DNA from 3 places in the Kumtagia sp. genome. Region 3 is predicted to be linked to each of the others. Evidence: riboswitches for the same ligand, from Rfam matches in the RefSeq annotation. Region 3 holds a riboswitch; each other region holds the start of a gene.
The links. A riboswitch is a leader RNA that binds a small molecule or an ion and turns the genes downstream of it on or off. The one in region 3 is predicted to bind cobalamin.
Positions count from the first base shown of each region.

Region 1: linked by a shared signal. The riboswitch ahead of AC5JDC_RS13575 (DUF1636 family protein) and the one ahead of AC5JDC_RS03890 (aromatic ring-hydroxylating oxygenase subunit alpha) in region 3 are both predicted to bind cobalamin.
Region 2: linked by a shared signal. The riboswitch ahead of bluB (5,6-dimethylbenzimidazole synthase) and the one ahead of AC5JDC_RS03890 (aromatic ring-hydroxylating oxygenase subunit alpha) in region 3 are both predicted to bind cobalamin.

Region 1 covers NZ_JCACER010000036.1:24,692-28,882, reverse strand. The annotation lists gene AC5JDC_RS13585 (cobaltochelatase subunit CobN) at 1-581, opposite strand, end outside; gene cobW (cobalamin biosynthesis protein CobW) at 736-1,773, opposite strand; gene AC5JDC_RS13575 (DUF1636 family protein) at 1,770-2,183, opposite strand; cobalamin riboswitch at 2,222-2,422, opposite strand; gene AC5JDC_RS13570 (VWA domain-containing protein) at 2,545-3,264, shown strand; gene AC5JDC_RS13565 (DnaJ domain-containing protein) at 3,261-3,959, shown strand; gene AC5JDC_RS13560 (serine hydrolase) at 3,999-4,191, opposite strand, start outside.
Region 2 covers NZ_JCACER010000024.1:27,114-31,304, forward strand. The annotation lists gene AC5JDC_RS10295 (S41 family peptidase) at 1-173, shown strand, start outside; gene AC5JDC_RS10300 (FMN-binding negative transcriptional regulator) at 546-1,193, shown strand; cobalamin riboswitch at 1,400-1,575, shown strand; gene bluB (5,6-dimethylbenzimidazole synthase) at 1,625-2,335, shown strand; gene AC5JDC_RS10310 (TetR/AcrR family transcriptional regulator) at 2,372-2,962, opposite strand; gene AC5JDC_RS10315 (MFS transporter) at 3,103-4,191, shown strand, end outside.
Region 3 covers NZ_JCACER010000009.1:52,533-56,723, forward strand. The annotation lists gene AC5JDC_RS03880 (class I SAM-dependent methyltransferase) at 1-1, shown strand, start outside; gene zigA (zinc metallochaperone GTPase ZigA) at 336-1,556, opposite strand; cobalamin riboswitch at 1,787-1,992, shown strand; gene AC5JDC_RS03890 (aromatic ring-hydroxylating oxygenase subunit alpha) at 2,109-3,356, shown strand; gene AC5JDC_RS03895 (FAD-binding oxidoreductase) at 3,378-4,191, shown strand, end outside.

The DNA of each region.
Region 1 (4,191 bases), on a different contig from region 3:
GCGGCCATCTCCCCAGCAAGGGGGGAGAGGACGCCGCGCCCGTAAAATCCCGCCTTCGGCACCGCCACCGCCGCATCCGCCGCGCCATCGCCGCGCGCCAGCGCCGCGAGCCGCCGCACGAGCGCGTCCATATTGTCCGGTCCGCCTTCGCGGAAGAAGGCGAGCAGCGCGTCGAGTTCCCCGCGTGGCAGGGTGGAACACTCGACCAGCCGCTCGTCCTGTTCCCGGCATTCGCCGGGCAGCAGCGCGAGTCGGACATTTTTGGCCCGCGCCAGCGCGGCGACCTGGTCGCAGCCGTAGCGCCACCAGTCGTAGCCGCCGAGGATGCGTATCAGAATCACTTTGGCGTGCGCCGCGACCTTGTCCAGCCAGAGATCGACCGACATGGGGTGGCGAAGGTCGCGGAGTGCTGCGAGCCGCATCGAGGGCAGGGCGGCCTCGTCGCGCTTCCACGCCGCCGCGATGGCAGCCAGGTCGCTGTCGGTGAAGGACAGCGCCACGATGTCCGCCGGCTGTTGCGCCAGGTCGACCGGCTCGATCAGGTCGTCGAGCGATGCGGATGTCGTGGGCAGGATGTGCATGGCGCAGTCCTAGACCAAGCCGGCCGTTTGCCACAGCGGCGGTCCGTACTCCTCCACACCCCCCTCTGTCCTGAGCTTGTCGAATGGACCGGACATGTCCGGCCCATTCGACAAGCTCAGGACAGAGGGGGGTGCGAAGGAACGCGGCATTCCGTCAGCCCGCCAGAATCTTCTCAACCGCATTCCGGTCCAGCCCCTTCAACCCGATCACCACCAGGCGCGAGCGGCGGTCGTCGGCGGCGGTCCAGGCGCGATCGTAATAGTGGTTGACGCGCGGGCCGACCGCCTGGACGAGCAGCCTGAGCGGCTTGCCGTCGACGGCGACGAAACCCTTCAAGCGCAGCACGTTCTCGCTCTCGGCGGCGGCGGCGATGCGCCCGGCGAGATCGTCCGGGTCGGTCACCCCCGGCAGCTCGACGATGAAGGAATCGAAATCGTCGTGCTCGTGGTCGAGCTCGTCGTCGTGATGGGTTTTTCGATTCTCGATGTCGTCCTCGACGGCCAGGCCAAGGCCGAGCAGCACGGACGGATCGACACGGCCCTCGGCCGTCGGCACGACCTTCACGGCACGCGAAAGATGCGCGTCGATCAGGTTGCGGGCGGCGGCGGTCGCTTCGGCGTTCATGAGATCGCTCTTCGACAGGATGACGAGGTCGGCGCAGGCGACCTGGTCCTCGAACACCTCCTCGACCGGGTCGTCGTGGTCGAGCGTCCCGTCGGCGGCGCGCTGCGCGGCGAGCGCGTCCATGTCGGAGGCGACCTTGCCGGCGGCGAGCGCCGGGCCGTCGACCACGGCGACGACGCCGTCGACGGTCACGCGGCTCTTGACGCTTGGCCATTGGAAGGCCTGCACCAGCGGCTTCGGCAAGGCCAGGCCGGAGGTCTCGATGATGATGTGGTCGACCTTCGGTTCCATCGCCAGAATCCGGTCGAGCGCCGGCACGAAATCGTCGGCCACGGTGCAGCACAGGCAACCGTTCGCCAACTCGATGATGTTTTCCTCCGGGCAGGCCTCGACGCCGCAGCCCTTCAAAATCTCGCCGTCGATGCCGACGTCGCCGAACTCGTTGACGATCAGCGCCAGTCGCCGTCCGCCGGCGTTTTCCAGGATGTGGCGGATCATCGTCGTCTTGCCGGCGCCGAGGAAGCCGGTGACGACGGTGCAGGGGACGCGGTTGAGCGAAGCGGTCATGAAGGGTCCTCGAGGATGGCAAGGGGCGGGATGCGGGCGACCAGCCCGCGCTTGAGGCAATCGGGGCGGCCGCGCCAGGGCAGCAGGCCGTCGGTCGACGTCGCGAAGAGCAGGGCGCCGGCGACGAGGTCGGGCGCGTCGTCCTCCGTCAGGTCGCCGAACACGTAGCTCCAGCAGCCGTCGCGCAGCAGCGCGGCGCTGAGGCGGCGCTTGCAGTTGCCGAGGCATTCGGCCTGGCGCACGGCTACGCCGGTGCCTCGCGCCGTTTCGCGGACCTGGTTGCCGAGCAACTCGCCGGCGCGGGGCCGGGCGTCCGAGCCGGTGGCGTCGCGGCAGGACGAGCAGACGACGAGCGTCACGCCCTCGACCGGCGTGGCGGCGTCCTGCGACAGAAACGGTCCGATGGTCACGTCATACGGCTCCTCGTCCGGGTCACCCGCCGGACAGTGGGATTGCGATTCCGACGGCAGGTCTCCTGGCTCGCGGGTTGTCGCCCTCAGCCGCCTTCCCGGATCGCTCCAGTGGCTTTCGGCGCGGGCTTGCCGCCTACAGTTGCGGGGACAGCTGCGGATTCGGCCGGACGGCCTGACCGCATTCCCTCTTAGCCCTTCCCATTGCCGGGAAGGGAACCGTCGCCCGTGGTTTACGCTCCGGCGGCGGAGCCTGTCAACGCACCGCCGGGGCGCCGGCATCGCATTGCCGTTCCGCATGGTGCCGGCCGACGTTATCGGGCTTGCAAGCCACGCCGGCTCGACACATTTTTTAGGGGTGATGGGTAAAAACGGCACACCGGTCCGCTCGGACAGATCGCTCGACCGCTCCGGTTCGCGCGAGATCGACGATTTCGTGCGGCTGGCGCGGTCGATGGCGCAGGCCAAGACGGATGCCGGCGGGCGGCTGGTGCTGGCGCTCGACGCCACGATGAGCCGGCAGCCGACTTGGGACATGGCCTGCCGGCTGCAGGGCGAGATGTTCGACGCCGTCGGCAACAGCGGCGGGCTCGAGGTCCAGCTCGCCTATTTCCGCGGTTTCGGCGAATGCCGCGCCTCGCGCTTCGTGCGCGACACCGGATCGCTCAAGGATCTCATGACCAGGATCGACTGCCGCGCCGGCCACACCCAGATCGGCAAGATCCTCGCCCACGCCCTCAAGGAGACGGCGCGCCGCAAGGTGGATGCGCTGGTCTATATCGGCGACGCGATGGAGGAGGAGATCGACGGGCTCGCCGAGCAGGCCGGGCGGCTCGGCCTGCTCGGCGTGCCGGTCTTCGTGTTCCAGGAGGGGCGCGATCCCGCCGCCGAAAAGGCGTTCAAGGAAATGGCCCGGCTGTCGAAGGGCGCCTGGTTCCGCTTCGACCGGACCGCTGCCGCGACGCTTGCAAAGCTGCTGTCCTCGGTGGCTGTATTCGCGACCGGCGGGTTGAAGGCGCTGGAGGCGCGCAACCGGCCGGAGGACAGATTGCTGATCGAACACATGCGGGGTGAAGGATGAGCTATGTGATCGGCGGCCTGCTGGTCCTGCTGGTCGCCCTGGCCGCCGTGACCGGCTTCCTGAAATCGGACGCCGCCAAGCTGGCGCGCACGCTGCGCACCGCCGGTCCGATCGTGCTCGGGGTCTTCGGCCTGGTGCTGCTGCTGGTCGGGCGGTCGGGGATCGGCGGCTTTCTGATCTCGGCGGCTCTGGCATGGTACGGCGCGGCGCGGGTGCAGGCCGGGCGAAAGCCGAAAAGCCCCGGCAAACGCTCCAACGTCCGCACCGCCGCGCTCGAAATGGAACTGGACCACGACAGCGGGGCGCTCGACGGTCTGGTGCTTGCCGGCCGTCACGAGCAGCGCATGCTGAGCAGCATGACGCTGCGCGAGCTCCGGGATCTGCGGGACGACCTCGCCGACGATCCGGAGAGCCGCCAGCTACTGGAGACGTATCTTGACGGCCGCTTTCCCATCTGGCGCGAAAACGCGAAGGCGGACGACGGCGACGGGGAGCGAGCTGCGCCACGTGCGGGCGCCATGACTAAGCAGGAGGCCTACAAGATCCTTGGTCTTGAAGCGGGGGCCTCCCCGGCGGATATCCGCAAGGCGCATCGCCGCCTGATGCAGCGCCTGCACCCCGACCTCGGCGGGACGTCGTTCCTCGCGGCGCGGATCAACGAAGCCAAGGATGTCCTTCTCGCCAATCACCACTAACTCTCCCGATACGAACTACAACTTCGGAAATACGTGTTCTCAGTTCTGGACGGCGTAGCAGCCGATGTTCTGCTTCTTGAGCTGCCCGCAGGCCTTCCAGGCGGCCGCCTTGGTGTCGAAGCCGGCGAAGCGGACGCGGTGGTAGGTGACGCCGTCCTTGTAGAAGGGAACGGTGTAGCCGGACGTCGAGGCGAGCACGGACGGAGCCTTGCGCGCCGTCGTTTCGAGCATG
Region 2 (4,191 bases), on a different contig from region 3:
GCCTGCTCGAACTGGCGGTCTCGGACGCGGTCATCGGCGACAATGTCCGCCTCGAGGGCGCCGGCGTCGAGCCCAGCGTCGCCGTGCCGTTCAGGCTGCCCTATGCGGCCGGCGGCGATGCGCAGCGCGAGGCGGCAACCGAGGAGATGCAGCGCATCCTGGCGCGCGGGTGAGTTCGGCGCCGGAGCTCCGGCCTCGCCCGGGCGGGCGAATCGAACTCGGCGGCCTCGGCTCGCGGTCCGGCCCAATCTCGTCGGCACGACCATCGCCGCGCTGCTGCAGGGACCGCGCCCGCATGATGCCCCGCCTCCTTGGGGCGGGAAGGCGACGGACGGGCGGGGAGAGGTTCCATTTCGACCGGAAAGGCGCCGCGCGGACGGAAGTCCGCCATGGGCCGCTAGACCGTGGTGAACATGCTCTTGATCGTCGCGACGATCCGGCGCCGGATGCCGTCGTTCTCGAACTGGACCCGCAAAGCCTTGAAACTGGATATTCCAAGCGAGCCAAATCCTGCGCATCTTGCCCTCCAGCGCAAGGAGCTTGCCATGTATACGCCTCCCGCCTTTCGTGACGACGATCAGCAGAGCCTGAGGGCCACGATCCGTGCGGCACGGCTGGCGAATTTCGTCACCGCGACCACGGAAGGCCCGCTGGCCACGCCGTTGCCGCTCTACCTCGACGAAAGCGAGGGCGAGCACGGCGTGATCTACGGCCATCTGGCCAAGGCCAATCCCCAGTGGCGCGTTCCGCCGCTGGGCGATGGACTGGCGATCTTCATGGGACCGGACGCCTATGTGACGCCGTCGTGGTATGCGACCAAGCAGGAAACCGGGAAGGTGGTGCCGACCTGGAATTATGTCGCCGTCCATGCTTACGGCCCGGTCGAGTTCTTCACTGATCCAGGAAGGCTGCTGCAAGTCGTGAGCCGTCTGACCGATCTCCACGAGGGCGAACGGCCCTCGCCCTGGACGGTGTCGGACGCGCCGGCGGATTTCATCCAGGCGCAGCTACGCGGCATCGTCGGCCTGCGCATGCCGATCGCCCGCCTGGAGGGCAAGCGCAAGATGAGCCAGAACCGCGCTGCGGCCGACCGCGCCGGCGTTGCCTCGGGCCTCGCCGCGAGCGCGCGCGCTTCCGACCGTGACGCCGCGCGTCTCATCCCCCGCGAAGACCTGCTCGCCGGTTCCGCGTAACGGTGCCGATCATGATGCCAGCGACGTAATTCACGCGCTGCGGCTTCGTTGATCGTCTCACCCGGGCCGAGTTCCTCCTGCGTCGCGGCGCATACGTTCGCCGGCGTGGCGCGGAAGGCGCCGCTTCCCCGGATCGCTACTCACGTTCAGGGAATGTTCGCCGGACGATGTCGCCCCGGGGGTCGCGTCCGATAACTTTCCGGCATAGAGTGCCGCCACTGTCCGGTGCCCGCCTCGCGGGAGAATCGGGAACACGGTGGAATCCCGTGGCGTGTCCGCTGTAAGGGGGACCGCGCCGGCATGTGCCACCGCCTTGCGGCGGGAAGGCGCCGGAGGCGGGGCGAACCCGAGCCAGAAGACCGGCCGGACAGGAAGGTCATCCGCAAGGCCGGGCGGATCGACTTGTCCAATGAATCGCGAGGGGACAAGCGATGCCCGCAGGCGCCACATCTTCCGCCCATGCCTTCGAGGAGGCGGACCGCGAGGCGGTCTACCGGGCCATCTCAACGCGCCGCGACGTGCGCGCGCATTTTTCCGGCGAGCCGGTCGACGACGCCGTGCTGGCGCGGCTGATCGAGGCCGCCCACCACGCGCCCTCGGTCGGCTACATGCAGCCGTGGAATTTTGTCGTCATTCGCGACGCGGCGCGCCGCGAGCGGGTGCGCGAGCTCTTCCTCGCCGCCCGACTGGAGGAGGCGGAGCGGATCGCGGGTGACAGGCAGGCGCTCTACAAAAAACTGCGGCTGGAGGGCATCTGCGAGAGCGCGCTCAACCTCTGCATCACCTGCGACCGCAGCCGGGCGCGGGAAACGCCGCTCGGCCGCTGGCACAACCCGCAGATGGACCTCTACAGCACCGTCTGCGCCGTCCAGAATTTCTGGCTCGCCGCACGTGCGGAAGGCATCGGCGTCGGCTGGGTCAGCATCTTCGACGAGGCGGCGCTGAAGGCGTTGCTCGGCATTCCCGAGCATGTCGTGCCGGTGGCCTATCTCTGCGTCGGGCGCGTTTCCTGCTTCGCCGAGAAACCCGACCTGGAGACGCAGGGATGGCGTAGCCGCATGCCGGCGGCCGAACTCGTCATGAGCGAGACTTTCGGCGGGGAAGGCGAAACAGGGCTGAAAGCGGCGATCGCCGGCAGGTAGTCGCCCCGTGGCCGACCGAAAGAGCGAAAAAAATCCTCAGCGCGCCAAAAACCCTTCCAGCATTGCCTTGAAAGCTGCCACCGCCTTCTTCGAGGTCGCTTCCGGGTCGTCGGAATTGGCGATCCACTGCGCCGCGTAGAGGGAGGCGCCGCTGATCAGGCGCGCCGCCGCCTCCGGATCGATGTCGGCGACGGCGCCGTCCGCCTTCAGCCGGGCGAGGCTCCTGGTCATGGACGAGATGCAGGCATTGGCGTTGGGCCATTGCGCGGGGTCGCCGAGCACGGCAGGCCCGTCGCGCAGCATGATGCGCTGGATCTCCGGCTCGAGCGCCATCTCGATATAGGCGACAGACTCGTCGACAAAACCCTGCCAGCGGTTCGGCGCGCGGCCCGAGATGGTGCACAGCCGCTCGTTCATCTCGGCATCGATCTCGGCGATGACCGCCTGCAGCAGGCCTTTCTTGTCGCCGAAGTGATGGTAGAGCGCGCCGCGGGTGAGGCCGGCGGCGGCGGTGAAATCGTCCATCGACGCGTCCGCGTAGCCGATGGTTCCGAAGGCCTGGCGGGCGGCGGCGAGCAGCTTTGCGCGGGTTTCCGCAATCATCTCGCTGCGTGGTCTGTGGGCCATTGCCGTCCTTTCCCATACGAGCCGTATATTTATTTCACGTACGACGCGTATATTAATTGACATACGATCCGTATGCAATTAACTGAATGCATACGCTACGTATGTAAGTGACGTCGCCCCGGGAATCCAGGAGCATCCCCATGTCCAATCCCTATCGCGAAATCTTCAGGGCACCAGGCGCCAAGGGTTTTGCCGCCGCCGGCTTCCTGGCACGGCTGCCGCTCGCAATGGCTCCCATCGGCATCGTCGCCATGCTGTCGCAGGCGCTCGGCGAATACTGGCTGGCCGGCGCGGTGTCGGCCACCTTCGCGCTGACCAACGCCCTGGTGGCGCCGCAGATCTCCCGGCTGGTCGACCGCCTCGGCCAGGCCAAGGTGATGGTGCCGGCCACGATCGTCTCCGTGGCCGCCTTCACGGCCCTGATCGCTGCCACCAACCAGGGCTGGCCTACCTGGACGCTGTTCGCCTCGGCGCTACTCGCCGCCACCATGCCCAGCATTCCGGCGATGGTGCGCGCGCGCTGGACGGAGATCTTTCGCGACCGTCCCGAGCTCAACACCGCCTTCGCTTTCGAATCGGCCGCCGACGAGCTCGTCTACATCGCCGGCGCGTCGGTATCGGTGGGCTTGAGCGTGGCGCTGTTCCCGGAAGCCGGAATGCTGGTCAGCACGCTGTTCCTGGCATTCGGATCGGCCGCCTTCATCCTGCAGCGCTCGACCGAGCCGCGGGTGCGGCCGGTGGAGCACGGCGGCGGCGGTTCGGCGATCCGGCAGAGGCCGGTGCAGATCATCACCTTCGCCCTGATCTTCATCGGTGCGATCTTCGCGACCGCCGAAGTCAGCGCCGTGGCGATCACCAAGGAGCTCGGCCAGCCCGGCGCCGCCAGCCTGGTCATCGGCGTCTACGCCGTCGGCTCCTTCGTCGTCGGCCTGATCGTCGGCGCGCTCAACCTGAAGATGGCGCTGCAGCGGCAACTCGCCATCGCCGTCGCCATCATAGCGCTGACCACGCTGCCACTGCTGGTCGCCGACACGGTGCCGCTGCTGGCGCTGGCCGTGTTCGTCAGCGGCGTGGCGATCTCGCCGACCTTCATCACCGCCTTCGGCCTGATCGAGCGGCGCGTGCCGGAGGCGATGCTGACCGAGGGCGTCACCTGGGTGATGACCGGCATCGGCATCGGCATGGCGCTCGGAGCCTTCGCGGCCGGTTGGGTGGTCGACAATTTCGGC
Region 3 (4,191 bases):
AACTTCCGGTTCGGGTCGAGAGCCGAAACTCAGACCGAGATGATATTCGATTCTTCGCCGGCTTGGCTTCGCCGCTGCGATGCGTGAGACCGTGCTTTTGCCACGGATACGGATTCCGGCGCGAGCCGACCGCGACGCAGCTCAGCCGCCGGCCTGCTTGCGGTGATCCGGTTGCAGGCAAGCATCAGTCTCGTCGCAGGTGAAGCGCGACGCCCTGTCCCCCTCTCTTTCCTGTGTCGGGTCGTCTCGGACGCCGTCCGGCTCGCCGGCTGGATGGCAGGCGCAGGGCGGACGAGCCGCCGCGCTGCCGGCCACCTTGCGCAAAAAACGCAGCATCATGCCGCCCGCTCCCATGAGGGGAACGGATCGGGCAGGTCGCGCCAGCGGGCCGGCATGAAGCCGGTTTCGGCGACGAGGCAGGCGTCCAGCTCCGCCCTGATCGCCTTCTCGTCCATCGGGTCGCAGCCAATGAAGACGATCTCCTGGCGCCGGTCGCCCCATACCGGATCGAGATAGGGCCGCATCGCGGCGCGCCATTCGGGATGGTCGGGCCATTGGTCCTTCGGCACGGCGGCCCACCACAGTCCGCGCTTGCCCGTCCGCACCAGCGCGCCGGCCTGGCTGAGCTCGCCGACATGGTGCGGACGGGTCGCCAGCCAGAAAAAACCCTTGGCGCGCACCACCCCCGGCCAGGGCCGGTTGACGAAAGCCTTCAGCCTCACTGGGTCGAAAGGCCGGCGTGCGCGGTAGACGAAGGAGCGGATGCCGTATTCCTCCGTCTCCGGGACGTGGTCGCCGAAACCGTTCAGCTCCTTGAACCACAGCGGATGCTGCTGCGCCTTTTCGAGGTCGAAGCGGCCAGTGTCGAGCACCTGATCGAGCCCGACTCTGCCGAAATCGGTTTCGACCAGCGCGGCGTCCGGGTTGAGCGCGCGGACGATCTTGCGCGCAAGGTCGAGATCGTGCGGGGCGGCTTCCGAGACCTTGTTGAGCACGATCACGTCGGCGAATTCGATCTGCTCCACCAGAAGATCGACCAGCGCGCGGTCGTCCCCGGCGCCGGCCGTCTCGCCGCGATCGCGCAGAAAATCCTGCGAGGAGTAGTCCTTGAGCAGGCTCGCCGCGTCGACGACCGTGACCATCGTGTCGAGCCGGGCGACGTCCGACAGGCTGTCGCCGTTGTCGTCGCGGAAATCGAAGGTGGTGGCGACCGGCAGAGGCTCGGCGATTCCTGTGCCCTCGATCAGCAGATAGTCGAAGCGGTCTTGCTCGCACAGCCGGCGCACCTCCTTCAAAAGGTCGTCGCGCAGCGTGCAGCAGATGCAGCCATTGGTCATCTCCACCAGCTGCTCTTCCGTGCGCGAAAGATTCGCGCCGCCGTCGCGCACCAGCGCGGCGTCGATGTTCACCTCGCTCATGTCGTTGACGATGACGGCGACGCGCCGGCCTTCGCGGTTGTTGAGCACGTGGTTGAGCAGCGTCGTCTTGCCGGCGCCGAGGAAGCCGGAGAGGACGGTGACGGGAAGGCGTTTCGTCGGCTTGGCTGCGTCGGGCATGTTTTTGGGATCCGTTCGGAGCTGGGGGATGCATCCGGCCCGAGTGCCCGGGCCGGATGCGGACGATCGCTTGGGAGGAACGACCATTCGTCCCGGCGAGGTATTCGCATTCGCCGGAATAGTAACGTAATAACATAACAAATCGGGAGAGCAAGCCCGCCATTTCGCCGGCGTCGCTGGAGACGCAGCCGAAGTCGCATTCTCGCGGGACGCCGGCCGCGCCCTCTGGTCTGATGATCCCCGTTCAAGGTGCCCTTCGGCGACAGGCCGCAGGGAGAATTGGGAAGCCGGTTTGATGCCGGCGCTGCCCCCGCAACGGTATCGAAGTTTTTCGTCTCGACGGGAGACCACTGGGCAAAGGCCCGGGAAGGTGTCGGGACGGGCCTGCCAAGGCCAGCTTCGGAGCCCGGAAACCAGCCTTGAAGCATCGGAACCCGACTGATCGCGGTGGGCGGTCAAGAGGCGGAAGCGCTCGGCCGGTCGCAACCCGACTGCCGTCGCCGATCCTCCTTCATCACCACCAGTTCAGTCCTTGCACCGTGAGGACAGGACATGGACGCACGCACCGAAATGCTGAGGATGATCCGACGCCGTCGCGACGGCTTCAGCCTGGAGCAGCCCTTCTACATCGACCCGGACTTCTTCAGGCTGGACATGGAGCTGGTCTGGTATCGCGACTGGCTGTTCGTCGGCCACGACTGCGAGATCGCCAAGCCGGGCAGCTTCTTCACCGTGCAGGTCGGCGACTATCCGGTGGTGATCGTGCGTGACCGCGAGGGGCGCATCCGCGCCTTCCACAATTCCTGCCGCCATCGCGGCAGCCGCGTCTGCAACGCCGAGCGCGGCATGTCGGCGCGGCTCGTCTGCCCCTACCACCAGTGGACCTACGACCTCGACGGAAAACTGCTGTTCGCGCGCCAGATGGCCGAGGGTTTCGACAAGGGCGCTTTCGGCCTCAAGCCGGTCGCCTGCGAAAGCGTCGGCGGCTACGTCTTCATCTGCCTCGCCGACGAGCCTGCCGATTTTGCGCCGTTCCGGGCGCTGATGCAGCCCTATTTCGCGCCGCACCGGCTGACCGAGGCGAAGATCGCCCACGAATCGACCATCGTCGAAAAAGGCAATTGGAAGCTCGTCTGGGAGAACAACCGCGAGTGCTATCACTGCGCCGGCAACCATCCGGAGCTGTGCAAGACCTTTCCGGAAGCCCCGACGGTCACCGGCGTCAACGGCGCCGAGAGCGACCCGGAGATGCTGGATCATTGGGCGAAATGCGAGGCGGCCGGCCTGCCGGCGCGCTTCCGCATCGACGCCGCCGGTCAGTACCGGGCCACCCGCGCGCCGCTGCTGCGCGACGCCGTCAGCTACACCATGACCGGCAAGCGGGCGGTGAGGAAGAGCCTGTCCGCGCAGGTGGCGGTCGAGCGCATCGGCACGCTGATGCTCTATCACTACCCGACGACCTGGAACCACATTCTCGGCGACCACGCCGTCACCTTCCGGGTGCTGCCGATCAACGCCACGGAAACGGCGGTCACCACCAAATGGCTGGTGCACAAGGACGCGGTCGAGGGCGTCGACTACGACCTGGCCGAACTCATCCATGTGTGGACCGAGACCAACGACCAGGACCGCCGCATCGTCGAGGAGAACGCCTTCGGCATCAAATCGCCGGCCTACGAGCCGGGGCCGTATTCCGAGCTGCACGAGGGCGGCGTCATCCAGTTCGTCGACTGGTACGCGCGCTTCATCGAGCCGCGGCTGGCCGAGGGCGGCAAGCCGGCGCTGCGCAGCGTCGCCTGACGGGAGGGGGAGATGAACGCCATGACCGATCTCGGCCTCTACCGCCACCTCGACGAGATGGCGCCGTGGAACGACCGGCTGCAGGTGCTGGAGGTGGTCGCCGTCACCGACGAGGCGCCGGACGTCAAGACCTTCACCTTCCGCTCCGACGCGCAGACCTGGTTCCGCTACAAGCCCGGCCAGTTCGTGACGCTGGAGCTGCCGGCGCCGGACGGCCCGCTGATGCGCACCTATACGCTGTCGTCGTCGCCGTCGCGGCCGTTCTCGATCGCCGTCACGGTCAAGGCGCAGGCGGGCAGCGTCGGCACGCGCTGGATGTTCGACCATTTCCTCCCCGGCATGCGCGTCAGGGCCTTCGGTCCCGTCGGGGATTTTTCGCACCACAACCATCCGGCGGCGAAATATCTGTTCATCTCAGCCGGCTCTGGCGTCACCCCGATGATGTCGATGCTGCGCTGGCTGAACGACTGCGCCCCATGGACCGACGTCGCCTTCGTCAACTGCGCCAGGCGGCCGGAGGAGATCATTTTTCGGAAGGAGCTGGAGCTGCTCGGCGGCCGCATGCCGGGCCTGTCGCTCGGCTTCCTCATCGAGGAGCGCTCCAGCCGCGAGAGCTGGTTCGGCCATATGGGCCGCATCGACGCGGTGCGGCTGCCGCTGCTTTCGCCCGACTTCCGCGAGCGCGAGGTGTTCTGCTGCGGCCCCGAGCCGTTCATGCGCGCGGTGCGCGACATGCTGGAAGCCGCCGGCTTCGACATGGCCCGCTATCATCAGGAGAGTTTTGGCGCGCCACCGGTCGAAGCCCTGCCGGCGCCCTTCGCCGACACGGCCGAAG